3 regions of the Streptomyces sp. NPDC058464 genome follow, and region 2 is predicted to be linked to each of the others. Evidence: riboswitches for the same ligand, from Rfam matches in the RefSeq annotation. Region 2 holds a riboswitch; each other region holds the start of a gene.

Region 1 (9,507 bases), on a different contig from region 2:
CGAGGCCCTGGAACTCCTCGCCAAGGCACCGTCGTTCCGGCCGTCGGTCACCGACTGGGCGCGCGCCGCCGTCGAGGTCCGCGACCGCTGGCCGGACGGCGGCCCGTCGGTCGGCATCCCCACCTGGTTCTACGGCCACGAACCACCGAACGCCTTCGCCGCGCACATCGCGAAGTACTTCGCCAACGCCACCCGCGAGGACGGCCTGCTGGCCCGCTCCAACGCCGGTGTGGTGTTCCTGCCGGGTGCCGCCGGGACCGTACAGGAGATCTTCGACAACGCGACGCCCAACTACTACGAGTCACGGGGCGAGCCGACCCCGATGGTGCTCGTGAACGAGGCGCACTGGAGCGAGAAGCTGCCGGCCTGGCAGCTGCTGACCTCGCTCGCCGGGGAGCGCGCGATGGCGTCCCGTATCGCCCTCGTTGACCGGATCGAGCAAGCTTCACAGGCACTGAAACGCCTCGGTGATTAATAAGCGGGCAAAGTCAACGCACGTGGACCGCATATGCATTGACACTACTTATGGAGCGCTTATAGACCTGTGAGCCTCCCGGGGATGCTGATGCCTCACCTCACCGTTGCGTCAACTCCCCCCACTACCCCCCGCAGTTATGCACTCAGTAAGGACAAACGTGTCCATATCCCGCCGCAGCGCGCGCCGTTCCGTGCGCATCCTGGGTGTTGCCTCCGCGTCGGCCGCGCTGGTTCTGAGCTTCTCCAGCAGCGCTCTCGCGTGCAACATCAAAGAGTTCTCCGCCGAAGCCACCTGCGACGGCTCCAACGGTGTCATCACGGTGACCGATCAGGACGCCACTGGTACGCCGGCCACCATCACTGTCTTCCTGGAGACCAACGGCGCCGACGCCAAGCAGGTCGGCGACGAGCAGACCGTCAAGGGCTCCGCGAAGGGTACGCAGGTCACCTTCTCCGAGGACTGGGCGCCCGACGCGACGTACCGCGTCCACGTCAAGGTCGACAGTGGCAAGACCCAGATCGACACGGACATCACGCCGAACCTGACGACCCCGTCGACGGCGTGCAAGTCCGACGACAGCGCCAGCCCCTCCCCGTCGGAGTCGGCCACCCCGTCGCCGTCGGAGTCCGAGTCCACCCCGGCCGAGTCGGACTCCCCGACCCCGTCGGCCACGGACAGCAGCAGCACCGCCCCGGCGTCCACGTCGGACAACGCCCCGTCCCCGGCCGTCGGTGAGTCGAACCTCGCCGAGACCGGTGCCAACTCCAACACCGGCCTGATCGCCGGTATCGCCGCCGCGCTCGTGGCGGTCGGCGGTGGCGCGGTCTGGTTCGGCATGCGCCGTCGTGGCGCGCACAGCGCCAACTGACGCACCTCACGCTCGTACATCGTCGAGGCCCGTCCCCGTATCCCCGGGGGACGGGCCTTGGCCGTACCCGCGCCCGGTCAGTCCAGTACGACGGTCTCCGCCGCGTCGAACTCGACGCCCACCGCGTCCCCGGCCTCCGGTGCCTCCCGCAGCGCGCAGGCCGCCGCCAGACGGGGGGCGCCGCCGTCCCGGGGCTGGAGGTGGACGGTGACATGGGTGCCCTGGAAGGTGCGGGCGGCCACCGTGCAGGACAGCCCCGCGTCGACGCCGACCAGCCGTACGCCGGCCGGCCGTACGAGCAGCGTCCGCGTCCCCTGCCCGGAGCCCTCGGGCACCGGCACCTTCCCCCACGGCGTCACCGCGACCGTTCCCTCGACGGTCGCCGGGACCACGTTGTCGAAGCCGAGGAAGCGGGCCACGAACTCGTCCGCGGGCCGCTGCCAGACGTCGAGGGGCGTACCGGACTGGGCGATCCGCCCGTCCCGCATCACCACCACCCGGTCGGCCAGCGCGAACGCCTCGCCCTGGTCGTGCGTGACGGCGAGCACGGTGGTACCCAACCGCCCGAACAGCTCCCGGAGTTCGACCACGAGCCGCTCCCGCAGCGAGCGGTCGAGCTGCCCGAGGGGTTCGTCGAGCATCAGCAGCCGGGGCCGGGGCGCCAGCGCCCGGGCGAGCGCCACCCGCTGCTGCTCCCCGCCGGAGAGCCCGGCGACAGCCCGGCGGGCCGCACCCGGCAGCCCCACTAGCTCCAGCAACTCACCGACCCGCTCGGCCTGTTGTGCTTTCCCCTCGCCGCGCATCCGGAGCCCGAAGGACACGTTCCCGCCCACGTCCCGCTGCGGGAACAGCTGGTGGTCCTGGAACATCAGCCCGACCCCCCGCCGATGCGCGGGCACCCGGGCCTGGTCGTGCCCGTCGAGCAACACCCGCCCGGAGTCCATGGGTTGCAGCCCGGCCACCGCCCGCAGCAGCGTCGACTTGCCGCTTCCGCTCGGCCCGAGCACGCACACCACCTCCTGCTCGGCGACTTCGAGATCGACGGCGTCCAGCACGGCCCGCGCGCCGAACCGCACGGTGGCCGCGTCGAGAGTCAGCAGCATCAGAACTCCCCCGTCCGGTCGGTCCGCAGCCGCTCCAGGACCAGCAACGCCACCGCGCACACCACCATCAGAATCGTGGAAAGGGCCATCGCCTGGCCGTAGTTGAGATCACCGGGGCGGGACAGCAGCCGGGCCACGGCGACCGGCAGGGTCGGGTTGTCCGGCCGCGCGATGAACACCGTCGCGCCGAACTCCCCCAGCGACACCGCGAACCCGAACCCCGCCGCGATCAGCAGCGCCCGCCGCACCATCGGCAGGTCGACCTCCCGCCACACCCGCCACGGTGCGGCCCCGAGCACGGCCGCCGCCTCCCGCAGCCGCTCGTCCACGGCCCGGAGCACGGGCAGCATGGTCCGTACGACGAACGGGACGCCGACCAGCGCCTGGGCGAGCGGGACGAGGATCCAGGACTGGCGCAGATCCAGCGGCGGCTTGTCGAGCGCGATCAGGAAGCCGAAGCCGACGGTCACCGCGGACACCCCGAGCGGCAGCATCAGCAGCGCGTCGAACCCCCGCACCAGCCGCCCCGCGTCCCGCCGGGCCAGCGCGGCGGCCGCGAGTCCGCCGATCACCACCGCGATGGCGGTGGCCGCGACCGCGTACTCCAGGGAATTGACCACCGACTCGATCGGCGCGACCAGGAAGGTCCCGCCGTCCGAGTCGCCCAGAGCCCGGTAGTACCCGAACCCCCCGTCCAGCGACCGCCGCACCAGCACGGCCAGCGGCAGCACGAGCAGCACGGCGATGGTGGCCAGGACCCCGGCGAGCAGCGCCCACTGCCCGGCCCCGCGCGGCCGGCGTGCCGTCACCGACGGGTCCACCAGCCGCAGCGCGCTCTCCCGCCGCCGTACCGTCCACGCGTGCACGGCGAGGATCGCGCCGACCGCGGCGAACTGCACGATCGTCAGGACGGCGGCCGTGGAGAGGTCGAAGATCTCGGAGGTCTGCCGGTAGATCTCCACTTCGAGGGTGGAGAAGGTGGGCCCGCCGAGGATCTGCACCACGCCGAAGGAGGTGAAGGTGAACAGGAACACCATCAGCGCGGCGGCGGCCACGGCGGGCGCGAGCGCGGGCAGGGTGACCTTCCGCCAGGCGCCCAGCGGGGAGGCGCCGAGCATCCGGGCGGCCTCCTCCTGCCGGGGGTCCAGCTGGGCCCAGAGCCCGCCCACGGTCCGTACGACGACCGCGTAGTTGAAGAAGACGTGCGCCAGCAGGATCGCCCAGACAGTGGTGTCGAGCCGTACCCCCCACCACTCGTCCAGCAGCCCGCCCCGCCCGACGAGCGCGAGGAAGGCGGTCCCCACCACGACCGTCGGCAGCACGAAGGGAACCGTCACCACCGCCCGCAGCACCTGCTTGCCGGGGAAGTCGAGGCGGGCGAAGACATGGGCGGCGGGCAGCGCGGCCAGCAGGGTGAGCGCGGTGGAGGCGAGCGCCTGCCAGGTGGTGAACCAGAGCACGTGCCGGATGTCGGACTGGCCGAGGACGTCGGCGATCCGGCCGAACCGCCAGACCCCGTCGACCTTCAGGCCGCGCGTGACGATCGCCGCGACCGGCCAGGCGAAGAAGACGGCGAAGAACGCGACGGGCAGGGCCATCAGCCCGAGCCGCGCCGCGCTCCCCGAACGGCCCTTGTGCGGGGCTACTTCAGTACGAGTGACGTCCACGTCTTGACCCACTGGTCACGGTTGGCGGCGATCTTGTCGGGCGCCATGGTCTCGGGATCCTGGGCGGCGGGCCCGTACTCCGTGAACTCGGCGGGCACGCTCGCGCCCTTCACCACCGGGTACACGAACATGTTCAGCGGCATGTCCTCCTGGAACTCCCTGGAGACCAGGAAGTCGATGAGCGCCTTGCCGCCCTTGGTGTTCCCGGCGTTGCTCAGCAGTCCCGCGAACTCGATCTGCCGGAAACAGGTGCCGGTCGCGACGCCGGTGGGCGCGGTGCTCGGCTTCGGATCGGCGTAGATGACCTCGGCGGGCGGCGAGGAAGCGTACGACACGACGAGCGGCCGGTCGCCGCCCGCCTTCTTCCCGCCGGCCGAGCCGGAGAACTCCTCGTTGTAGGCCTGCTCCCAGCCGTCGACGACCTTGACGCCGTTGGCCTTGAGCTGCTTCCAGTAGCCCTGCCAGCCTCCCCCACTCTCGGCTTCGCTCGAGCGGGAGGTGCCCCCATCCCCGTACTGCGCCGCGGACCCGAGCAGGAAGCCGAGCCCCGGCGAGGAGGTGGACGCGTTCTCGGTGACGAGGAGGTTCTTGTACTGGGGCTTGACGAGGTCGGCGTACGACGTCGGCGGGGTCAGCTTGTGCTTGCTGAAGTACGCCTTGTCGTAGTTGACGCAGATGTCGCCGTAGTCGATGGGCGTGACCCGGTGCTCGGCCGCGTCGAGCTGGTACGCCGTACCGACCGTGTCGAGCCCCTTCGCCTCGTACGGCTGGAAGAGACCGTTGTCGAGGGCCCTGGAGAGCAGGGTGTTGTCGACGCCGAAGAAGACGTCGCCCTGCGGGTTGTCCTTGGTCAGGATCGCCTTGTTGACGGCCTGTCCGGCGTCGCCGTCCTTGAGGACCCTGACCTTGTAGCCGGACTGCTTCTCGAAGTCCTGGAGCACGTTCTTGGAGACGGCCCACGAGTCGTGGCTGACGAGGGTGACGGTCTTGGAGTCGGAGTCGGACCCGCTGTCCGACGACGAGCACGCGGACAGCGTCACGAGCCCGAGCCCGACCGCCGCGGCCACGATGGTTCTGGTGTGCCTGATGTGCACTGGTTCATTCCTCCTGGAGTTGACCAGGAAGAGACGCGGCCCTGCCCGCGGTGTGCGGGCAGGGCGCAACAGCTTGAGTGATGACCGAACTTCCTACCCAGAATGACCTGGGCGAGGTTCAGAGGGTCTGCGGCCCGGTTGCCGCACTCTCAGCGCTGTGGCGCTCCCCTGTCGGATTATGAAGATGTGTTGGCCAGATCCTACCGCTCGGTGTCCAGGGCGGTTACCTCTCGGTGGCCGCGAGCTGACCACAGGCCCCGTCGATCTCCTGGCCCCGGGTGTCCCGGACGGTGACCGGCACCCCGTGCGCCTCGATCGCCTCGACGAACGCCTTCTCGTCCTCCGGCCGCGACGCGGTCCACTTCGAACCCGGCGTCGGGTTCAGCGGGATGAGGTTGACGTGCACGGGCTTGCCCTTGAGCAGGCGCCCCAGCCGGTCCCCCCGCCAGGCCTGGTCGTTGATGTCGCGGATGAGCGCGTACTCGATGCTGAGCCGCCGCCCGCTCTTCTCGACGTACTCGAACCCGGCGTCGAGGACCTCGCGCACCTTCCACCGCGTGTTCACGGGGACGAGGGTGTCGCGCAGTTCGTCGTCGGGGGCGTGCAGCGAGATCGCGAGCCGGCACTTGAAGCCCTCGTCGGCGAACCGGTGGATGGCCGGGACGAGTCCGACGGTCGAGACGGTGATCCCGCGCTGCGAGAGCCCCAGTCCGTCCGGCGCGGGATCGGTGAGCGCCCGGATGGCGCCGACCACCCGCTTGTAGTTGGCGAGCGGCTCCCCCATCCCCATGAAGACGATGTTGGACAGCCGCGCGGGCCCGCCGGGCACCTCGCCGTCCCGGAGCGCCCGCATCCCGTCGACGATCTGGTGCACGATCTCGGCGGTGGACAGGTTCCGGTCGAGCCCCGCCTGCCCGGTCGCGCAGAACGGGCAGTTCATCCCGCAGCCGGCCTGCGAGCTGATGCACATGGTCACCCGGTCCGGGTAGCGCATCAGCACCGACTCGACGAGCGTCCCGTCGAAGAGCTTCCACAGCGTCTTGCGGGTCGTCCCCTCGTCGGTCGACAGATGCCGCACGACGGTCATCAGCTCGGGGAACAGCGCCTCCCGCAGCTTGTCCCGCGAGCCGGCCGGGATGTCCGTCCACTGCTCGGGGTCGTGCGCGTACCGCGCGAAGTAGTGCTGCGAGAGCTGCTTGGCACGAAACGGCTTCTCCCCGACCTCGGCCACCGCGTCCTTGCGCTCGGCGGGCGAGAGATCGGCGAGATGCCGCGGCGGCTTCTTGGCTCCGCGCGGCGCGACGAAAGTGAGTTCTCCGGGCTTAGGCATAACCCAACCAGTGTCGCAGATCAACTGTGGTGGCCCGCGACCGTGGGTTTCGGCGGGGGGCCGGGGGCTCAGCGCCCGGCGGTGGTGATGATGGCGAGGAGGGCGCCGAGGGGGTCGAGGAACATGGCGAAGCGGCCGATGCCCGGGGCTTCGGTGACCGGGATGAGGACGGTGGCTCCGGCCTCGGTGGCCCTGGCCAGCGTGGCGTCGCAGTCGGTCACCTCGAAGTACGGGTGCCATTCCGGGGTCGATCCGGCGTCGAGGTTGGCCTGGGGCAGCTGCATCAGCCCGCCGTGGGCCGCCGCCGGGCCGGCGCCGGCCGGGGTGAGGATCGTGTAGGTCAGCCCCGGGCCCATCGGCACGTCGCGGGTCTGCCAGGAGAAGACCGACTCGTAGAAGGCCTTCGCCGCGCTCGCGTCGGTGGTGTACAGCTCCGTTCTGGCGAGGCTGCCGGGGACCGCGACGACGTCCAGGCCCTTGGTCTCGCCCGGCTGCCAGACCGCGAAGTCCGCGCCGGTGGGGTCGACGAAGGCGGCCGCCCGCCCGAAGGCGAAGACGTCCGCCGGGGCGATCCGGACGCTGCCGCCCGCCTGCTCCACGGCCTTGGCGGTGGCGTCGGCGTCCGGGGTGTGGAAGTACACCCGCCAGGACGCGCTCGCGCCCTCCTCGGTGAGCGGGCCGATCCCGGCGACCGTCCTGCCGTCCTGCTCGAAGAAGCCGTAGCCGCCGGCCTCCGGTCCGGCCGACCGGTGCTGCCAGCCGAAGACGGCGGAGTAGAAGGCGGCGCTCGCGCCAGTGTCGGGGGTGCCCACGTCGAGCCAGTTCGGGGCGCCGGGAACGTACTGGGTCGTCAGCATGGCGGGGTCCTCCTCGGCCGTCCGCGGCCGTCTTCGCTCACCAGGTCACGGGCAGCGTACGCGGTCCCCGGATCAGGCCCTGGCGCTGGAACTCGACCTCCTCGGGAGGTACCGCCAGGCGGATGTCCGGGAAGCGGGCGAGGACCGAGCCGATCATGGTCTCGGCCTCCATGCGGGCCATGATCGCGGCCATGCAGTGGTGGGGACCGTGGCCGAAGGCCAGGTGGGGGCCGTTGGTGCGGTCGAAGTCCAGGTCGTCGGGGTCGGTGAAGACCGCGGGGTCGCGGTTGGCGGCGACATAGGCGTTGTAGACGACCTCGCCGGCCCGGATCAGCTGGCCGCCGACCTCGACGTCCTCGACGGCGACGCGCGGGATGCCGACGCCGTTGCGGTGCGGGACGTAGCGGAACAGCTCGTCCACGGCCTTGGGGAGCAGCTCCGGCTCACGGCGCAGCCGGTCCAGGTGCTTGGGGTGGGTGAGCAGCGCGTACATCATCGAGCCGCTGTTGTTGCGGACCGCGTGACCACCGCTGACCTGGATGGCGGTGGCCAGGGAGATCGCCTCGTCGCCGGTGATCTCGCCGTCCGCGGTGGCCTGGGCCAGCACCCCGGCGAGGTCCTCGCGGGGCTCCTCGCGGCGGCTCTGCAGCAGCTCGGAGATCCGGGCCCGGGTGGTGCGGGCGGCCTCCCGGGCGCGCGCCTCGGCGTCGGGGCCCGCGGAGAGCAGGGCCTCGCCGGTGGCCGCCCAGCGGTGCCAGTCCTTCTCGTCGACGCCGAGGAAGTCACGGATCACGGCGATCGGGAAGGGGCCGTGCAGATGCTCCATGAGGTCGGCCGGCGGGCCCGCGGCCTCCATCGTGTCGAGGAGTTCACCGGCCCGGCGCTCCGCCATCGGCCGCAGCCGCTGCATGGCCCGCCCGGTGAAGGCCCGGGCGACGACCCGGCGCAGCCGGTTGTGCCGGGGCGGGTCGATGTACTGGAGGCCCGCTGTCTGGGAGGCCACGGGAGCCGGGCGCATGCTGGTGATGTCGCGGCCGACGACCGCCTCCCGGGAGAAACGCGGGTCGGAGGTGACGAAGCGGACGTCCTCGTACCGGGTGACCAGCCAGGCGTCCCCCTCGCCGTGCGCGAGCCTGATCCGGGTGACCGGCTCGTCGCGCAGCAACTCGTCCAGGAACGGGTCCGGGTCGAGCGCGGGCAGATCGTCGACGGGCCAGAACCGCACCGGCGGAGGAGGCGGGGTCGGGGACGGGGTGGAGGCCGGGGCCGGGTCGAGGGGCATGGGCACACTCCCTGCACGCCTGAAGACGCGCACTCCCTGCACGTCTGAAGACACAGCGTCCTCACAGGGAGTTTGCCTCCGACCGACATGACCATGCGATTTCTGCTGCGTCATCCGGGGCCGAGATACCGCCGAGCCCCCGCCCTGTGAAGGACGGGGGCTCGCCTACGACAGCTGTACGGCAGCCACTGCCGACGTGTCTGTAGATCGGCCGCCGCCGACGAAGGAGATCGGCCGCGGCCGGCGAAGCGGATCAGCCGCTGCCGACGAACAGCACCATCAACAACCACACCACCGGCGCCGTCGGCAGCAGCGAGTCCAGTCGGTCCATGCTGTGTCGACTTGCCGCTACCGCGGCGTGGCGCCGTGGCCCACCGTCACCCACTCCCGACGAACAAGACCATCAACAACCACACCACCGGCGCCGTCGGCAGCAGCGAGTCCAGTCGGTCCATGATGCCGCCGTGGCCCGGGAGCAGCGTGCCCATGTCCTTGATGCCGAGGTCCCGCTTGATCATGGACTCGCCGAGGTCGCCGAGCGTGGCGCTGGCGGCGACCGCGAGGCCGAGCAGCAGGCCCTGCCACCAGGTGCCGTCGTCGATCAGGAACTGCATGCACAGCGCGCCCGCGACCATCGCGAACAGCACCGCGCCGACCAGGCCCTCGCGGGTCTTGCCGGGGCTGATGCGCGGAGCGAGCTTGTGGGTGCCGAAGCGCCAGCCGACCGCGTAGGCGCCGGTGTCGCTGACCACCGTGAGGAGCAGGAAGGTCATGACCCGGAAGGGGCCGTCGTCGGCGGTGAGCATCATCGCGACGAACGTGGCCAGG
Region 2 (9,507 bases):
CCGCTTCCGGCGCCGTCCCCGTCCGCCCCGTGCCGCGGCCGGCGCGGCCTCCACGGACACGGCTGTCTCCGTGCCCGGCCGGTCGGCGGACACCACCAGGGCCGCGAGCAGCGTGGTGACCGGCACCGAGGCGACCAGGCCGATCGAACCGACCAGGGTGCGCACGATCTCCTCGGCGACCAGCTCGCTGTTGGCGACCGTGGCCACACTGCTCTGCGCGATCGAGAAGAGCAGCAGCAGCGGCAGCGCGGCACCCGCATAAGCCAGGACGAGGGTGTTGACGACGGACGCGATGTGGTCACGGCCGATACGGATGCCCGCCCGGTACAGCCCACGCCAGCCCATTGTCGGGTTGGCCTCGTGCAGCTCCCAGACGGCCGAGGTCTGGGTCACCGTCACGTCGTCCAGGACACCCAGCGAGCCGATGATGACACCGGCCAGCAGCAGACCGCTCATGTCGATCGACGGATACAGGCCGTGGATCAGGCCGGTGTTGTCGTCGGTGTTGCCGGTGAGCGCGGCCCAGTCGATGAACTCCGAGCCGAGCAGTCCGATCAGGCACAGCGAGACCAGCGTGCCGAGCACGGCCACCGAGGTCCGGGCCGACAACCCGTGGCAGATGTACAGGGCGATCAGCATGATGGCGCTCGACCCGACCACCGCCATCAGCAGCGGGTTCGAGCCCTGCAGGATTCCCGGCAGGATGAACAGGGTCAGCACCAGGAAGCTGACCGCCAGCGCGACCAGCGCCATCACACCGCGCAGCCGGCCCACCACCACCACGGCGAGCGCGAAGATCCCGGCCAGCAGCGCCATCGGGAACTTCCGGTTCACGTCGGTGACGGAGTACTGGAGGTCCTTGGGCGCGGAGGGCTCGTACGCTGCCACGACCTTCTCGCCCTCGTGCAACTGCCGCGACTGGTCGGGCTGCACGATCTCGGTGAAGGTACGGCCCTTGTCCTTGCCGGCGTCGACCCGGACCGTGGCCTTCTTGCAGGTGTCTCCCTCCTCCTTCGAGGAAGCGCCGTCGGCGGTGGAGGTGTCTCCGGCCGAGCCGCCGCCGGAGGCGTTGACCGACTTGCAGCTGACCGAGACGACCTTGGTGACCGTCGCCGCCTGCGTCTGGCGGTCGAAGCCGACGCCGGTGCGCTCGTGCGGCGGGGCACCGCCGGGCCACAGCACCACCAGGCCGACCACGACCGCGGCGGTGAAGGGGATCAGGATCGCCGCGATGACCTTGCGCAGATGCTTGGAGACGGGCGCGGCGGGGCCGTGGCTGTGGCTGTGCCCGTGCGAGTGGCCGTGACCACCGCCGGGTCCGGAGCCGCTCTGGCCGGTGCTCGGACCGGGCGCATGGCCATGGGGCCGGCCGTTGGCCGAATGGCCATGGGCCTCTCCGTGGCCGTGACTGTGGCCGGGGGCCTGGCCGTTGTCGTGATGGTGGGTGTGGCTGAGGGCGTGCCCCTGGTCGTACTGCTCGCCCTGACCGTGGGTGTGTCCGTCACCGGCACCATGGCCCCCGTGGCCGGGTCCGCCGCCCTGCGCGGCGCCGTTGCCGCGCCGCGGCTCGGGGGGCGGATAGGGGTGCTGCTGTGTCGAGGTCACCGCCCGATCATCGCAAGAACGGCAGGGGCCCTCTGTTCACCGCGCCCGAATTGACGCTAGCGTGGAGGCACCTTTGCACACGCGGGAGCTCGGAGCACCGGGCTGAGAGGGCGCTGACCTCCGTATTCGCGATGTTTCACGTGGAACGAGTGATGTTTCACATGAAACGCCGCCCGACGGAAGCCGCTGCGTCGACCGCCGAACCTGTTACCGGGTAATGCCGGCGTAGGGAGTAGGTCTCATGGCCAACAAGGACGCACGCACGCCTGCCTTCAGCCAGGACGAACAGCCCATTTCGGGTGAAAAGTCGCCGGAGGTCGGGAAGTCCATCGGCTGGCACAAGGGGTATGTCGAGGGCACCCGCCCCGATCTGCGGGTGCCGGTCCGTCAGGTGCACCTCACCAACGGGCAGTCGGTCACGCTCTACGACACCTCGGGCCCGTACACCGATCCGCTCGTCGAGACCGACGTCCGCAGGGGCCTGCCGCCGCTGCGGGAGAACTGGATCATCGCCCGCGGCGACACCGCCGAGTACGCGGGCCGGCCCGTCCGTCCCGAGGACGACGGGATCAAGCACACCTCGCCGCGTGGTGGCCTGCGCAACCTGGACGCGGTCTTCCCGGGCCGCCCGCGCCAGCCGCGCCGCAGCCGGGACGGCGAGGCGGTGACGCAGCTCGCGTACGCCCGCCGGGGCGAGATCACCCCGGAGATGGAGTACGTGGCCATCCGCGAGAACGTTTCTCCCGAGGTGGTCCGCGAGGAGATCGCGGCGGGCAGGGCCGTACTGCCCGCCAACGTCAACCACCCGGAGATCGAGCCGATGATCATCGGCAAGCGGTTCCTGGTGAAGGTCAACGCCAACATCGGCAACTCCGCGGTCACCTCCTCCATCGAGGAGGAGGTCGAGAAGATGACCTGGGCGACCCGCTGGGGCGCCGACACGGTCATGGACCTCTCCACCGGCCGCAACATCCACACCACCCGCGAGTGGGTGCTGCGCAACTCCCCCGTCCCCATCGGCACGGTGCCGCTGTACCAGGCCCTGGAGAAGGTCGACGGCAGGGCCGAGGAACTGACCTGGGAGATCTACAAGGACACGGTCGTCGAACAGGCCGAGCAGGGCGTGGACTACATGACTGTCCACGCGGGCGTACGCCTCCCGTACGTGCCGCTCACCGCCAACCGCAAGACCGGGATCGTCTCGCGCGGCGGCTCGATCATGGCGGCCTGGTGCCTCGCGCACCACAAGGAGTCGTTCCTGTACGAGAACTTCGAGGAACTCTGCGAGATCCTCGCCGCCTACGACGTCACGTACTCCCTGGGCGACGGCCTGCGCCCCGGCTCCATCGCGGACGCCAACGACGAGGCCCAGTTTGCGGAACTGCGTACCCTCGGGGAACTCAACCGGATCGCGAAGCGTTTCCACGTACAGACGATGATCGAGGGCCCGGGCCATGTCCCGATGCACAAGATCAAGGAGAACATCGACCTTCAGCAGGAGATCTGCGATGAAGCTCCGTTCTATACGCTCGGCCCGCTGACCACGGACGTCGCGCCGGCGTACGACCACATCACCTCCGGCATCGGTGCCGCGATGATCGCCTGGTGGGGCACGGCGATGCTCTGCTACGTCACGCCCAAGGAGCACCTGGGCCTGCCCAACCGGGACGACGTCAAGACCGGCGTCATCACCTACAAGATCGCCGCCCACGCGGCCGACCTCGCCAAGGGCCACCCGGGCGCACAGGAGTGGGACGACGCGCTGTCCGACGCCCGCTTCGAGTTCCGGTGGGAGGACCAGTTCAACCTCGCCCTGGACCCGGATACGGCCCGAGAGTTCCACGACGAGACGCTGCCGGCGGAGCCGGCGAAGACGGCGCACTTCTGCTCGATGTGCGGGCCGAAGTTCTGCTCGATGAAGATCTCGCAGGACATCCGGCGCGAGCACGGCGGGAGTCGGGACGAGGTCGAGGCGGGGATGGCTCAGAAGTCGAAGGAGTTCGCGGCTGCGGGGAACCGGGTGTATCTGCCGATCGCGGACTGAGGGCGGACCCGGGAGTGTGCCGGAGGCTCGGGAAGTGGGCTCCGGCACACGGCCCGGCCGTCGGGACCGCCTCGGCTATCGGGCTCGCCATGCCTCGACGTGGGCCAGCACGTACGCGGCGAGTTCGGGTGGGTGCAGGTCGAGTGCGGTCACGGCGGTGGGGTTCGGCGGGATCCGGACCGGCTCGAAGTCGCCGGTGTCCACCTCGGGGCCGTCGCGGCGGTCCGGGTCCGTGTCCAGCAGGTCGGCGAGGAAGAAGTGCCGGGTGACGGTGAGCGTCCCGCCCGGTTCGGTCACGGTCAGGAGGGGTGTGGCGGGACCGATCGTGGCGCCGATCTCCTCCATGACCTCCCGGCGCAGTGCCGCTTCGAGACCGGCGTCGTCGGGTTCGACGCTGCCGTCCACCGTCGTCCAGTACGGGGAGCCACCCGGCCATCCCCGGCGCAGGAGAACCAGGTGGTCACCGTCGAGCAGGACCACGCGCACCTTGTGACGGACCTTCATGGACGGACCTTCATAGGGGGACGGTGGTGCCTTTCACGGGACCATGACGAGCTTTCCGGCGGTGCGGCCGGCCTCGATCGCGCGGTGGGCCTCGGCGGCCTCGGACAGCGGGTAGGTGTCCTGGACGAGTATCCGCAGCCTGCCCGCCTCGATACGTTCCGTGATCCGTTCCAGCAGCTCACCGGAGGGGGCGGCAGTGACCCACACGTAGCGCATCCCGCGCTCGGCCGCCTGGCGTTCGTCCGTTCCCGGGTCGATCGACGCACCGACGAGCAGGCCGCCGGGGCGCAGCACATCGAGGGAGCGCGGTCCGTAGGAGCCGCCGACCAGGTCCAGAACCGTGTCCACCGGAGCCACGGCGGACTCGAAGCCGGTGGTCGTGTAGTCGATCAGCTCGTCGGCACCCAGCCCGCGCAGCAGGTCGTGCCGGCCGCCCCGGGCCGTGCCGATGACGTACGCCCCCAGCTCCTTGGCCAGCTGCACCGCGACATGGCCGACGCCACCGGCCGCCGCGTGGATGAGCACCCGGTCACCGGGCCGGACCCGCGCCAGCACCGCCAGTGCCTGCCAGGCGGTCACCGCGGCGAGGGGGACGGCACCCGCGACCGCCAGATCCACGTTCCCGGGAGCGGGGGCCAGCGCCCCGGCCGGTACAGCGGTGAACTCGGCGTACGCACCGCGCCGGGAGACCGGCAGCAGGCCGTACACCCTGTCGCCCGGGGCGAACCGTGTCACGCCCTCACCGACCCGCTCCACGGTGCCTGCGACATCGTTGCCCGGCGTCCACGGCAGCTCGACCAGCTCCGGCACCCGGCCGGAGCGGAGCACCGCGTCGCCGGGATTGACCCCGGCCCCGGCGACCCGCAGCAGGACCTCTCCGGGGCCCGGCTCCGGTATGCCGGTCTCGGCGTACTCCAGCGTCTCGGGACCACCGAACACGGACTGGACGACGGCATGCATACGGGCGGACATCGGATCAGGGCTCCTCGGCGACGGGGAGCGACAGGCCGCGGAGGCTAGCGGCGGGTCGCGGTCGTTGTGGTGGCCGCGGCGGTCGCGGCGCGTTCCATGTTCGGCCCCGGCAACCGCCCTGTGGAAGAAGGCACTTTCCTGATATCGAGGTTCCTCATGGATACCGGCTTCGACTTGAGAGAACACGGCGGCGTGGACGTCTTCCTGCGCGACTGCCCCACCCGTGCCGTGCTGGACGTGATCGCCGGCAAGTGGACCATGCTGGTGCTGGTGGCCCTTGCGGACGGCCGGCCCATGCGGTTCGCGGAGCTGCGCAGACGGCTGGACGGCGTGACACCGAAGGTGCTGACGCAGACCCTGCGCGCGCTGGAGCGGGAGGGACTGCTGACGCGCACGGTGTATCCGACGGTGCCGCCGCGGGTCGAGTACCGGCTGACCCGGCTGGGCCGGGAGGCGGGCGGGCTCGTGCAGCGCATCACCGACTGGTCGCAGGCGAACGTGGCCGCCATGCAGGCGGCGCGGGAGGAGTTCGACGGGCGCGCTGCCCGTCAGCTCCCCGGCGCGGCCTCCTAGACCGGTTGTCCGGCCTGCGCCCCCTGGCCGGGGGCGCAAGCCGGCGTCATTCCGGCTGGTGTTCCGGGCCTCCGAAGTCCGGGCTGGTGTAGTCCGGGCTGGTGAAGCTCGGGCGGGGGGCGGGTGCGGCGCCGTCGTCGGTGCTGAAGCCGGGACGGTCGTAGCCGAGCCGCGGCATCCGGCCCGCCGGGCTCGACGGGGCGGTGTGCCGCAGTCCGGCCGTGCCGGTGTCGGTGGCCAGTGCTTCCCGCAGGAAGGGCAGGATGCCGCGCTCCAGCAGGGCGTCCCGCCAGGCCTCGCGGGCCTTGGCCACCTCCCCGCCGGGTTCGCCGTAGGCTCCGGCCTCCAGCGAGGGGCTGTTGCGCAGTGCGGTGAGCAGCAGTCCCGCGCCGGCCATGATGATGGCGGCCGCGGTCACGACGCCGAACACCCAGCCCGCGGTGAGCATGGTCTGGGCGAACGCCGGGGCCGGGTCCAGCATCTTCAGGACGTAGCCGACGAGCAGGAAGATGGCGGCGGCGGTACCGGCGAGCACGGGCGCCAGGACCAGGGCGAGGGCGAAGCCTCCGGCGCCGGTCGTCTCGGCGGCCTCGCCGAGGGTGGTGGCGAGCCCCATGGCGCCGCCCGCGCCCGGCTCCACGGAGCCGGGTTCGTGGACGGCGGCCGGGGTGGACCGCGCCGGATTGCGCAGTTCCTCGCGGACCTTCACATAGTGCTGGTACTCGGTCGCCGCGGCCGCCGTGATCAGAGTGGTGGCGTTGAGCGCCATGGTGCGCAGCTGTTCGGTGTTCAAACGCTGGCCTATACCGGCCAGTTCGGGACGGTACTGGGCGGAGCGCAGCGCCTCGTCGAGGATCCGCTCGTACTCCTGGCGGTCCTCGCTGTGCAGGTGCTGCGGAACGCTGTTCATGTGCATCCCCCGATGCTCCGTAGGGCTGGTGGCTCGCACGCCGGCGAGCCGTCGGGCAGAAACGGAGGGGAGCCTGCTACGGATAAACCGATGGTAGAGCCGTTACGGCACGCGGTGACAGGGGGTTGCCGGAAATTGGGGGTGTCCCGCGTGTGACGTCGGGGGGATCGAACAGCCCGGCGAAAGCTCAGTTGTCCAGCGGAAGTTGCCTCACCAGCAGCTTTCCGGCCATGGTCACGCCGCCGTCCATGGCGATGGCGAGCCCGTCGGCGTAGACGTGCGGTCCCTCCACAACGGGGCCGTTGCCCTCTTCGCCCTCCTCGGAGCCGACTTCTCCCAGCAGATAGGGAATCGGGCTGTGTCCGTGAACGATGCGGGTGCCTCCGTACGTATCGAGAAGGGAACGGACGGCGTCTGCACCCCCCTCGTCGCGGAAGGAGAAGCGCTTGGTGAACTTGCGGAACAGATCCCACACCTCGTCCGCGTCATTACGCGTGATGGTCTCGCGGACCGTGTCGTTGACCGCCTCGATCGAGTCGCCGTAGTCGAGGTAGGCGGTGGTGTCGGAGTGGACCAGCAGATAGCCGTCGACCTCCTCGACGGCGTCCAGGCGGGCCATCCACTGCAGGTGGTGGTCCTGGAGCCGGTCCATGTCGGTCTTCTGGCCGCCGTTGAGCAGCCAGGCCGCCTGGAAGGTGGCGGTGCCCGCGCCGGAGTTGACGGGGGTGTCGCCGAACCGCTTGGCGCCGAGCAGCAGCAGTTCGTGGTTGCCCATGAGGGCCTTGCAGTAGCCGCCGGCCGCGGCCGCCTCGGCGGACAGTCGCATCACCAGGTCGATGACGCCGATGCCGTCCGGACCGCGGTCGGTGAAGTCGCCGAGGAACCACAGCCGGGCGGTGCCCGCACACCACTGTCCGTCCGCGTCGATCAGACCCTGCTCGCGGAGCGCGGCGAACAGCTCGTCGAAGTAGCCGTGCACGTCACCGACCACGAACAGCGGGCCGGGGCCGTTCCCGGGCTGCGCGGCGGGGCCGGCGGCCGGTTCGACGGGCGTCTGGAGCGTGTCGCCGCGGTGGATGACCGGCAGGTCGCGCTGGGTGGGCGTGTATCCGTCCGGATATCCCTCGGGGTACATGTCGTCGAGCGGTGGGACGACGTCGCCGGGGTGGGTGCTGGGGGCGTACGGACCGGTCTCGTTGACGTACCCGGGCACCCGGAAGTCGCGCAACGTCGCCGTCCGCTCCGCCTCGGGTCCCTGACCGGCCCCCTGAGTCATCAGACCCCTCCACCATCGCGCCGCATCTGCACCGCTTCGGACTGCCTGGTCGCAGCGGCCCGCGGTGTCGTGGGCCCATCATAGGAATGCCCGTCGCGCCGTGTGATGACCCAGGGGTGGTGAATCCGGGCAGGACTCCGGTTCAGCGTGGCTTTCGCCCCGGTTGGGCAGGGGTTCGACCCCGCACCGTTCAGCTGCCGGCCGCCGTCCGACGGCGCCCGGCAGCTGCGCCGACCCGCTCTTCGCACGCCCGTGCTACTCCTCTTCCGGTGCCCGCGGCGGGCTGACCGTGGTGCGCTGGGTGCGTCGCTGGGAGGAGGTGCGCACGATCAGTTCGGTCGGTATCACCTGCTCGACCGGCTGGTCCGACTCGACCCCCTCGATCGCGTCGATGAGCAGCTGCACCACCGCCGTGCCGATGCGGCGCGGCTTCAGGGAGAGCGTGGTGATGGGCGGCTCGGTGTTGGCGTACACGGTCGACTCGCTGCAGCACACCAGGAGCAGGTCGTCGGGGACGCGCAGCCCGTAGCGGCGGGCGGCGGCGAGCAGGTCGGTGCCGTTGGGGTCGAAGAGGCCGTAGACGGCGTCGGGACGGTCCGGGCGGGCCAGCAGCCGGTCGGCGGCGACCGCGCCCGCGCACGGGTCGTGCGCCGGGTAGGCCTCGTAGACCGGGTCCTGGCCGACGCGTTCGCACCAGCGCAGGTAGGCGGTGGTCGACAGGTGCGTGTACGTGTCCGTCGTGGTGCCCGTGAGCAGGCCGATCCGGCGGGCGCCCGCGTCGGCGAGATGGTCGAGGATGCCGAGGACGGCGGCCTCGTGGTCGTTGTCCACCCAGGCGGTGACCGGGAGGGAGCCGGCCGGGCGGCCGTCGGAGACCACCGGCAGGCCCTGCCGCACCAGTTCGCTGACCACCGGGTCCTGGTCGGAGGGGTCGATGACGACCGTGCCGTCCAGGGCGACGTTCGACCACACGTCGTGGCGCGAGGTCGCGGGCAGGATCACCAGGGCGTAGCCGCGGGCGAGCGCGGCCGAGGTGGCGGCCCGCGCCATCTCGGCGAAGTACGCGAACTCGGTGAAGGTGAAAGGTTCATCCCCGTACGTCGTCACGGTCAGGCCGATGAGTCCCGACTTGCCGGTACGGAGGGTTCGGGCGGCGGCCGAGGGGCGGTACCCCAGCCGGTCCGCGACTTCTCTGACATGGCGGCGGGTGGCATCCGGGAGCCGCCCCTTGCCGTTCAGGGCGTCGGAGACGGTCGTGATGGAGACTCCGGCGGCGGCGGCCACGTCTCTGATGCCCGCCCGGCCCGGCCGGCTGCCTCGCCGAGAGGTTTCCGCGCGGCTCACCTGGTGCTTCCCTGCTGCTGTCATGGCGAGCCGATAGTAGGGCTCATGCGGTGGGGTAGTGCGGACGCATATGCACGCGTTGACAGGCACGTTTCTGCAAGGTCAATACGGGTCAACTACCTTAGAAAGAAAGTCAGTTGAACGATCCAATAGTGAGACGTGACTTGTCGGCACGGATGGGCCTGCCAAGTGCCCGATGTTTCGAAGAGGTCTCAACTCACCTGCACGGGTGATGCGCGCCACGGCGCGAGCCACCGGCGCGTAGATATATGTAGGGCG
Region 3 (9,507 bases), on a different contig from region 2:
GCGACTCCACCGACTTCTCCACGGTCGCCTCGGTGTGCGAGCCGAAGTTGATCAGGTACGGGGCGTGCACGTACGCCGGGACCGACCCCTCCGCGCAGGCCGCGCGGAACGCCTCGTCCTGCTTCGGGCTGCCCGCCGGGGTGGCCCAGCCGCGCGGGTTGGCGACGAAGACCTGCACGGTCTCGGCCTTCAGCTCACGGGCGTACGAGAGCCCCACGGAGTGCAGACCGCCGGCCACCGGGACATGGCCGCCGACGGGGTTGCGGGAGGGCCCTGACTGCTCGCTCTTCACCCGTCCAGGGTGTCACGCCGCGGCCCGGCCCCCGTCACCGGATGGTGATCGTGATCGTCGACCCCTTGGGCGCCTGCTCCCCGGCGTCCACCGACTGCTTCTTCACGGTGTCGCCGAACAGCCCCAGCAGTCCGCGGTTCTCCTTGACCTGGAAACCGGACTGCTCCAGCAGCTTGGTCGCGTCCTCCACGGTGGCCCCGACCACGTCCGGCACCTCGACCAGCTCCGGGCCCTTGGACAGCGTCAGCGTCACGGTGTCGCCCTCGGCGGCCTGCGCGTCGCCCGCCGGGGTCTGCTGGGCGACCTGCCCCTGGTCGTACTCGGAGTTGATCTCGGTGGCGGACACCGTCACCTTCAGCCCGGCCTCCTGCAGCTCCTGCCGGGCGTCGTCCAGGTCGTCGCCGGTGACATCCGGGACGTCGACCGGGGCGCCCTTGCTGACGACGAGCGCGATCGCGGTCCCCGCGTGCCGCTTGCTTCCCGCCCCCGGATCGCTCGAAATGACCGACCCCTTGGGCACGTCCTCGCTGAACTCCCGGGTCACCATGCCCGGTGCGAGCCCGTCCGCCGTGAGCAGCAACCTGGCCCTGGCCAGCGTCCGCCCCTGCACGTCCGGCACGTTCACCGTCTCGGGGCCGTCCGAGATGGTCAGCTTCACCGAGTCGTTGCTGCGGATCCGGTGGCCGGCCGCCGGGTCGGTGCTGATCACCGTGCCCCGCTTCACCGTGTCGCTGTAGGCGTGCTCGACCGACCCGACGTCCAGCCCGGCCTCCTTCAGGCGTGCGGTGGCCTGGGTCTCGGTCTTCGACAGCAGCGGCGGGACCTTCGTGAACTGCCCGGAGTTGATGTACCAGACGCCGGCGCCCGCGCCGAGGACGATCAGTACGGCGACGACCAGCGTCAGCAGCCCGCGCCGGGACCGACGGCCCCCGCGCCGCCGGTCCGGCACCGGCGCCGCCTCGAACCGGCTGGTCCGCAGCACTGCCTCGGCCCGCTCGTCCTCCTCGTTGACGGGCAGCGGCCGGGGCACCGTCAACGACCGGGGTATGACACTGGTCCGGTCCTCGCCGATGTCGTGCGCCTGCGCCAGCGCCTGCGGCGGCACGGCGTCCAGCTGCTCGGCGCCGAGCGTGCTCCGCGCCTGCCGCAGCAGGGCGAGCAGCGCGACGGCGTCGTACGGCCGCACCCCGGGATCCCGGGCGGTCCCGCGGGCGACCAGCTCGTCCAGCTCGTAGGCGAGCCCCGGCACGACGGCGGAGGGCGCCGGCACGTCCTCGTGGAGATGCTTGTACAGGATGATCGCGGGCGAGTCCCCGTCGTGCGGCTTCTCCCCGGTGAGCATCTCGTAGAGCACGACCCCGCACGCGTACACGTCGACGCGCGGATCGGCGGCCCCGCTCTCGACCTGCTCGGGCGCGAGATAGGCCACGGTCCCGAGCACGGCCCCCGTCGTGTTGGTGGAGCTGCCCACGGACCGCACCAGCCCGAAGTCCGCGACCTTGACCCGCCCGTCGTCCCCTATCAACACGTTCTCGGGCTTCATGTCCCGGTGCACGAACCCGGCGCGGTGCGCGGCGCCCAGCGCGGCCAGCACCGGCTCCAGGATGTCCAGTGCGGCCCGCGGCTGCAGCGCGCCGCGCTCGCGCAGCACGTCACGCAGGGTGCAGCCGGCGATGTACTCCATGGCGAGATACACGTACGACCGGTCGGCCCCCTGGTCGTAGACCTGGACGACGTTCGGGTGGGCCAATCGGGCGACCGACTTGGCCTCCCGGATGAACCGCTCCACGAAGGACACGTCGGCGGCGAGCGCCGGGTGCATCACCTTCAGCGCGAGCACGCGGTCCAGCCGGACGTCCAGCGCCCGGTAGACCGTGGCCATCCCGCCGACGGCGATCCGCGCGTCGACGCGATACCGGCCGTCGAGCACCTGCCCGACGAGGGGGTCCTGAAGGGTCGTATCCACCCGCCGAGTGTACGAGCACCGGCTGACACCCCCACAGGTGAGACCGCTTTCCCCGGCGGACTGCAGCGCACCTGTGACGCTTCGCACCTGGCTGAAATATGCACCTACCCACCCGCGACCCCCGCCGGAGCCGATCCCCCCACGACCCGCGGACGCCGACGGCGCTCGGCCCCCACGGGAGAGTCCCGCTTCTCGGCAAACAGTCACGGGTGGTGCGCGGGTGGGAGAGCAGACGGGAGCGGGCCGGCGGTCAGAACGCAGGGCGCTCGGGGTCCAGCACGGCCAGGCCCTCCGCAGGAGAGGACGCCTCGGCGAGGTACCGACGCGGAATCCGCCCCGCCAGCCGGGCCAGCCGTCCCGCCTCCACCCCGGCCCGCATGGCGTGAGCCATCCGCTCGGGATCCTGCGCCCGCGTCACCGCCGACGCCAGCATCACCCCGGCACACCCCAGCTCCATCGCCAGCGCCACGTCCGACGCCGTACCGGCTCCCGCGTCCAGGATCACCGGCACGCGCGCGTGCTCGACGATCAGCTGGAAGTTGTGCGGGTTGCGGATCCCGAGCCCGGACCCGATCGGCGACCCCAGCGGCATCACCGCGGCGCACCCCACGTCCTCCAGCTTCCGGGCCAGCACGGGATCGTCGTTCGTGTACGGCAGCACCGTGAACCCGTCGTCCACCAGCGTCTCCGCCGCGTCAAGGAGCTCGACCGGATCGGGGAGCAAGGTCCGCTCGTCGGCGATGACCTCCAGCTTGATCAGCGAGGTGCCCAGCGCCTCCCGCGCCAGCCGGGCCGTCAGCACGGCCTCCCCGGCGGTGTAGCACCCCGCCGTGTTCGGCAGCACCCGGATCCCGAGCCGGTCGAGGACCGACAGCACGGAGCCCCGTACCCCCGGGTCCACCCGCCGCATCGCGACCGTGGTCAGCTCGGTCCCGGACGCGACGAGCGCCCGCTCCAGCACCTCCAGGCTGGGCGCACCCCCGGTACCCATGATCAACCGGGAGGAGAACGTCGTACCCCCGAGGACGAAGGGATCGTCGGCCACGGCGCTCAGCCTCCCTGCACGGCGGTCAGGACTTCCACGCGGTCACCGTCGGCGAGCCCGGTCGTCGCCCACTGCCCGCGCGGTACGACGGTCTCGTTGACGGCCGCGGCCACCCCGGAGGGCGCGGCGGTGAGGGACCGCACGAGCGTGTCGAGAGCGGTGCCCGGGGCGATCTCCCGGTGCTCCCCGTTGACGGAGATGGTGACGGAGATGGTCATGCGGTCTGCTCCACAAGGACGCCGGGAACGGTGCCGAATCGCCTCGGCGTGAACGGACGGGCCTCCTCCGGCGGCTCGCCGCCGGCCAGCAGCTCCGCCATCACGTCTCCGGTGACCGGCGTGAGGAGCACCCCGTTGCGGTAGTGCCCGGTGGCCAGCAGCAGCCCGTCGAGGAGGGTCGGCCCGAGCAGCGGCGCGTTGTCGGGGGAGCAGGGGCGCAGTCCGGCCCGGGTCTCGGTCAGGGGCAGCTCGGTGATCCCCGGGACCAGCTCGTGCGCGTCGCGCAGCAGCTCGTACACGCCGCCCGCGGTGACCGTCGTGTCCCAGCCGAGCTCCTCGCTGGTCGCGCCGACGACCAGCTCGCCGTTCTCCCGGGGCACCAGGTAGACGTTCCCGCCGCGCACCACGGCCCGTACGGTCCGGCTGAGGAACGGCGCGTACCGCGCGGGCACGGTCAGCCGCAGCACCTGCCCCTTCACCGGCCGCACCGGCGGCAGCACGTCGTCCGGCACGCCCGCCAGCCGCCCGCTCAGGCTGCCGCCCGCGAGCACCACCTGCCCGGCGCCCAGGGCCGCACCCGTCCGGGTGACGACTCCGGCGGCCCGCCCCCGTACCACCTCCAGGCGCTCGGCCCAGTCGCGGTGGAAGGCCACCCCGGCCCGCTCGCACGCGGCCACCAGCGCGGCCGCCAGCCGGCGCGGGTCGATCTGGTGGTCGCCGTCGACCCGCAGCCCGCCGCGCACACCCGGCGCGAGCATCGGCTCCAGGCGCCGGCACTCCCGCCCGGACAGCCATTCGGACTCCAGGCCCGACTGCTGCTGGAGGGCGTGCAGCTCGCGCAGATGGGCGCGGTCGTCGGCGTCCAGCGCGACCGCGAGCGTGCCGCAGCGCCGGTACCCGAGGTCGTGGCCGGTGAGCTCGGTCAGCTCGGCGGCGAAGCCGGGATAGCGGCGCGCGGAGGCCAGGTTGAGCCCCAGCAGGGTCTGCTCGCCGTAGTGCAGCTCGGTGACCGCGGCCAGCATCCCGGCCGCGACCTGCGCGGCCCCGCCACCGGGCGCCGGGTCGACCACGGTGACGTCGAGCCCGCGCTGAGCCGCTCGCCAGGCCGTGACCAGGCCGATGATTCCGCCCCCGATGACGAGGACGTCTGACGTACGTGAGGACATGGGCGTCCAGCCCCTCCCTTCGCCGGCATGACCCGGATCAGGTTCGTACGGTCGGAGGCCGCCAGCCTCCCTCTCAGCCCGGTGCGTCCGGGCTCCCGCGTGTGCTTCCCCGCCACCCTAGCCCGCGGAGCTCCGCCCTTGTAAGACGGCCTCGGCCGGCGCTGGGGACGATGCCTCGGACGGCGCTGTGGAACAGGTCACTCGCCACGACCGCTGACTGACTCTTTGTCAGTTGTCTATCGTTCTTGTCTATGGTGATCACGTGAGCGAGCAGACGCAGCGACGGGGCACGTCACAGACGCGGCGCGTGGTCGTCGTGGGCGCGGGGATGGCCGGGGTGCAGACCGCCGTCGCCCTGCGCGAGCGGGGGTTCACCGGAACCATCACGCTGATCGGCGCCGAGCCGCACCAGCCGTACGACCGGCCGCCGCTCTCCAAGGCCGTGCTGCTCGGCAAGTCGGAGGGCTCCGCCTTCGAGGTCGACTTCGAGGCGCTCGGCATCGAGCTGGCGCTCGGGCGCGACGCGCTGGGCGTGCGCGCCGCCGACCACGAGCTGGACACCGAGGCCGGACCGGTGCCGTACGACGTCCTGGTCCTCGCCACCGGCGCCGAGCCGATCACGCTGCCCGGCACCGAGGGCGTGCCCGGCGTCCATCTGCTGCGCACCCTGGACGACGCTGAGCGGCTGCGTCCGGTGCTCGCCCGGCAGCACGACATCGTGGTCGTCGGCGCGGGCTGGATCGGCGCCGAGTTCGCCACCGCGGCCCGCGAGGCCGGCTGCGCGGTGACGGTCGTGGAGGCCGCCGACCGCCCGCTCGCGGGAGCGCTCCCGGCCGAGGTCGCCGCGCCGATGACCGCCTGGTACGCGGACAGCGGCACCGAACTGCGCACCCACGCGCGCGTGGCCGGCGTCGAGCCCGGCGCGGTGCTGCTCGACGACGGCTCGCGGCTGCCCGCCGGCGCCGTCGTGGTCGGCATCGGCGCCCGTCCCGCCACCGCCTGGCTGACCGGCTCCGGCATCGAGCTGGGCACCCGCGGCGACGTGCTGGCCGACGACCGTCTGCGCACCAGCGCCCCGGACGTCTACGCGGTCGGCGACTGCGCCTCCTTCCCGTCCGGCCGCTACGGCGAGCGCCTGCTGGTCCACCACTGGGACAACGCCCTCCAGGGCCCGCGCACGGTCGCCGCCAACATCCTCGGCGAGTCCGACGCGGTCTACGATCCGGTCCCGTACTTCTGGTCGGAACAGTTCGGCCGCTTCGTCCAGTACGCGGGCCACCACGCCGCCGCCGACCGCCTGGTGTGGCGCGGCGACCCGTCGGGCCCGTCCTGGAGCGTCTGCTGGCTCCGCGAGGACCGCCTGGTCGCTCTCCTGGCGGTAGGCCGCCCACGCGACCTGGCCCAGGGCCGCCGCCTGATCGAGGCGGGCCGCCAGATGGACCCGGAGGCCCTGTCCGACCCGGGCAATCCGCTCAAGAACGCCACGACTGGTTGAAAGCGCCCTGAGGGAAACGCGCCCCAAAGGGGCGCGGGGAACTGCGCGACCAGCCCCCACGGCGCCGCACCCGAACAACCACCCATCGCGGCCCACCCGCCAGAACGCCTACCCTTGTTCCGTGACCGAGATTGACACCAAGACCGATGCTCTCGTCCCCGCCTGGCTCACCCTCCCCGACATCGCAGAGATGATGGACGTCGAGGTGACGCGCGTGCGGCAACTGGTCAAGGAGGGCCAGCTCATCGCCGTCCGCCGCGGTGAGAACAAGGCACTGCACGTCCCCGCCGCCTTCATCGACGGTGACAAGGTCGTCAAGGGCCTGACCGGTACCCTGACGCTCCTGCGGGACGACGGCTTCACGGACGAAGAGATGCTGGAGTGGCTCTTCACTCCCGACGAGACCCTGCCGGGCACCCCCGCACAGGCGCTCAGCGAGAATCGCGGCACGGAGGTGAAGCGTCGCGCCCAGGCGCTCGCCGTCTGAGGCAACCAGTACCGAATCGACGGGGGACACCGATGACCGACACCGCCCGCGCCCAGCTGGCCGACGCCCGGCTCTACCTGTGCACGGACGCCCGTAAGGAGCAGGGCGACCTCGCGGAGTTCCTGGACGCGGTCCTGGCGGGCGGTGTCGACGTCGTGCAACTGCGCGACAAGGGCATGGAGGCCGCCGAGGAGCTGGAGCACCTCGCGGTGTTCGCCGACGCCTGCGCCCGGCACGGCAAGCTGCTCGCGGTCAACGACCGCGCCGACGTGGCCCACGCGGCCGGCGCCGACGTGCTCCACCTCGGCCAGGGCGACCTGCCGGTCCCGGCGGCCCGCGCGATCCTCGGCCCGGACGTCCTGATCGGCCGTTCCACGCACGCCGAGTCCGAGGCCGCCGCGGCCGCCGTCCAGGACGGCGTGGACTACTTCTGCACCGGCCCCTGTTGGCCCACCCCCACCAAGCCCGGCCGCCCCGCGCCCGGCCTCGGCCTGGTGCGGTACACCGCCGCGCTCGGCACCGACCGCCCCTGGTTCGCCATCGGCGGCATCGACCTCGGCAATCTCGACCAGGTGCTGGACGCGGGGGCCCGTCGCGTGGTCGTGGTCCGCGCGCTCACCGCGGCCGACGACCCGGGCGCGGCGGCGGCCGAGTTCGCCAAGCGGCTGCGGTCGGCGTAACCGTCTGCCTGTCAGGCTCCCCGCTCGTCCGGCTGTCCGGAAACTTGTCCAGTATCCGGACGCGAGCTCGACAATTCGGGCAAATATCCCGAGTTCGGTTGGGTGACCGTCCGCCCCTGGCTAACCTGCGGGTATGGCCCTCGGAACCGCATCGACCAGGACTGACCGCGCGCGCACCGTGCGCGACATGCTCGCCACCGGCAAGACCACGTACTCGTTCGAGTTCTCGGCGCCGAAGACCCCCAAGGGTGAGCGGAACCTGTGGAGCGCGCTCCGGAGGGTCGAGGCGGTCGCCCCCGACTTCGTCTCCGTCACCTACGGCGCCGGCGGTTCCACCCGCGCGGGCACGGTCAAGGAGACCGAGCAGATCGTCGCCGACACCACGCTCACCCCGGTCGCCCACCTCACCGCGGTCGACCACTCGCTGGCCGAACTGCGCAACATCATCGGCCAGTACGCGGACGCCGGGATCCGCAACATGCTCGCGGTGCGCGGCGACCCGCCCGGCGACCCGATGGGCGACTGGGTGGCGCACCCGCAGGGCCTGACCTACGCGGCCGAACTCGTCCGGCTCATCAAGGAGTCGGGAGACTTCTGCGTGGGCGTCGCCGCCTTCCCGGAGATGCACCCGCGCTCCAGTGACTGGGACACCGACGTCCGGCACTTCGTCGACAAGTGCCGCGCGGGCGCCGACTACGCCATCACGCAGATGTTCTTCCAGGCCGAGTCGTACCTTCGCCTTCGTGACCGGGTCGTCGCGGCCGGCTGCGAGACCCCGGTCATTCCGGAAATCCTGCCTGTCACCAGTGTGAAGATGCTGGAACGGCTGCCCAAACTCAGCAACGCCGCGTTCCCGGACGCCCTGAAAGAGCGGATCCTCACAGCCAAAGACGATCCGGCGGCGGTACGCTCCATCGGTATCGAATACGCCACGGAGTTCTGCGCCCGGCTGCTGGCCGAGGGAGTGCCAGGACTGCACTTCATCACGCTCAACAGCTCCACGGCCACGCTGGAAATCTACGAGAACCTGGGCCTGCACCATCCCCCGCGGGCCTAGACCGGCCGCACCGGAGTACGACACACTGCGTAGCGGTCACAGGAGGAGGGGCGTACATGGGCTGGACGGTCCTCTACGTAGCGTTCGGCATCGTCGCGCTGTGGTTGCTCGGCGAGGTACTGCTGCAGTACAAGGCGCGGCTGCGCTGGCGGCTGCTCGCCTTCGTCGGCTTCCTCGGGGTCGTCTTCGGCGTCCTGATCCCGTCGGTCATCGTGATCGGTGTGGGTGCGATCGCGTTCGCGGTCGGCCAGACGTACGTCACGCTGTCGTTCCGCCGCGGCTTCGAGGCCGGCTGGGCGGTCAAGCGCCCCGGCACGGACGGTGACGGCGGCCTGACCAAGCGCCGCCGCGGCGAGCCGGACGAGGACCCGGGCCTGGAGGCCACCGACCCGGACGCGGCCGACGCCGCCTACGCCGAGCAGCAGGGCGCCTACGCCACGGGCAGTATGCCGTCCTACGGCGGTGACGACTACGAGCGTGACGACGTCTTCACCCCGGCGGCCCGCACCATGGAGCCCGGCGCGGCCGAGTCCACCGCGGTGTACGAGCCGCAGCCGATGCCCGAGGACACCGGCTCCTACGGCGTCTACCGCGACTCCGGCTACGCCGCCACCGGCGACCAGCAGGCCGCCTACGCGACCGCCGGCCAGGACCAGGCCTACGCCGCCCAGGGCACCGACCAGAACTACGCCTACGACTACTCCGGCTACGGCCAGCAGCAGTACGGCTACGACACGGGCGCCCAGCAGCAGTACGCGAACTACTCCGACCCGTACATCGGCAACAACCAGACCTACGGCGGCGCCGGGTACGACCAGTCGTCGTACGGCACCCAGCAGTACGACCAGCAGGGCTACGCCCAGGGCCAGTACGACAACGGCACCGGCGGCTACGGCGAGACCCCTGCGGGCGGTGTCTGGGTCCCGCAGCAGCGCGGCGACGAGACCTACGGTGGCGAACTCCCGCAGGAGCAGCAGTACCCCTACCAGGGCCAGGGCCAGGGCCAGGGCCAGGGCGACGGGCAGGGGCAGCAGCAGGGCCAGCAGGGCAACGGGTACGACGAGCAGCAGTACCGTTTCTGAGGCGCTCCCGCTCCCGGAG

The links. A riboswitch is a leader RNA that binds a small molecule or an ion and turns the genes downstream of it on or off. The one in region 2 is predicted to bind thiamine pyrophosphate.
Region 1: linked by a shared signal. The riboswitch ahead of ACFWPQ_RS17235 (thiamine ABC transporter substrate binding subunit) and the one ahead of thiC (phosphomethylpyrimidine synthase ThiC) in region 2 are both predicted to bind thiamine pyrophosphate.
Region 3: linked by a shared signal. The riboswitch ahead of thiO (glycine oxidase ThiO) and the one ahead of thiC (phosphomethylpyrimidine synthase ThiC) in region 2 are both predicted to bind thiamine pyrophosphate.

Annotation. Positions count from the first base shown of each region.
Region 1 is NZ_JBHXMA010000011.1:132,149-141,655, reverse strand. It holds gene ACFWPQ_RS17255 (LOG family protein) at 1-475, shown strand, start outside; gene ACFWPQ_RS17250 (LAETG motif-containing sortase-dependent surface protein) at 636-1,346, shown strand; gene ACFWPQ_RS17245 (ABC transporter ATP-binding protein) at 1,424-2,449, opposite strand; gene ACFWPQ_RS17240 (ABC transporter permease) at 2,449-4,047, opposite strand; gene ACFWPQ_RS17235 (thiamine ABC transporter substrate binding subunit) at 4,092-5,210, opposite strand; TPP riboswitch at 5,283-5,390, opposite strand; gene rlmN (23S rRNA (adenine(2503)-C(2))-methyltransferase RlmN) at 5,434-6,540, opposite strand; gene ACFWPQ_RS17225 (VOC family protein) at 6,609-7,397, opposite strand; gene ACFWPQ_RS17220 (cytochrome P450) at 7,435-8,679, opposite strand; gene ACFWPQ_RS17215 (phosphatidate cytidylyltransferase) at 9,057-9,507, opposite strand, start outside.
Region 2 is NZ_JBHXMA010000029.1:84,919-94,425, reverse strand. It holds gene ACFWPQ_RS33400 (YibE/F family protein) at 1-1,605, opposite strand, end outside; TPP riboswitch at 1,677-1,854, shown strand; gene thiC (phosphomethylpyrimidine synthase ThiC) at 1,847-3,649, shown strand; gene ACFWPQ_RS33390 (NUDIX domain-containing protein) at 3,725-4,153, opposite strand; gene ACFWPQ_RS33385 (NADP-dependent oxidoreductase) at 4,187-5,125, opposite strand; gene ACFWPQ_RS33380 (helix-turn-helix domain-containing protein) at 5,282-5,698, shown strand; gene ACFWPQ_RS33375 (hypothetical protein) at 5,745-6,614, opposite strand; gene ACFWPQ_RS33370 (metallophosphoesterase) at 6,796-7,884, opposite strand; gene ACFWPQ_RS33365 (LacI family DNA-binding transcriptional regulator) at 8,140-9,252, opposite strand.
Region 3 is NZ_JBHXMA010000042.1:8,833-18,339, reverse strand. It holds gene ACFWPQ_RS40325 (deoxyribonuclease IV) at 1-292, opposite strand, end outside; gene pknB (Stk1 family PASTA domain-containing Ser/Thr kinase) at 327-2,258, opposite strand; gene ACFWPQ_RS40315 (thiazole synthase) at 2,509-3,303, opposite strand; gene thiS (sulfur carrier protein ThiS) at 3,309-3,521, opposite strand; gene thiO (glycine oxidase ThiO) at 3,518-4,687, opposite strand; TPP riboswitch at 4,685-4,796, opposite strand; gene ACFWPQ_RS40300 (NAD(P)/FAD-dependent oxidoreductase) at 4,950-6,182, shown strand; gene ACFWPQ_RS40295 (Rv2175c family DNA-binding protein) at 6,304-6,669, shown strand; gene thiE (thiamine phosphate synthase) at 6,702-7,349, shown strand; gene metF (methylenetetrahydrofolate reductase [NAD(P)H]) at 7,483-8,406, shown strand; gene ACFWPQ_RS40280 (hypothetical protein) at 8,463-9,488, shown strand.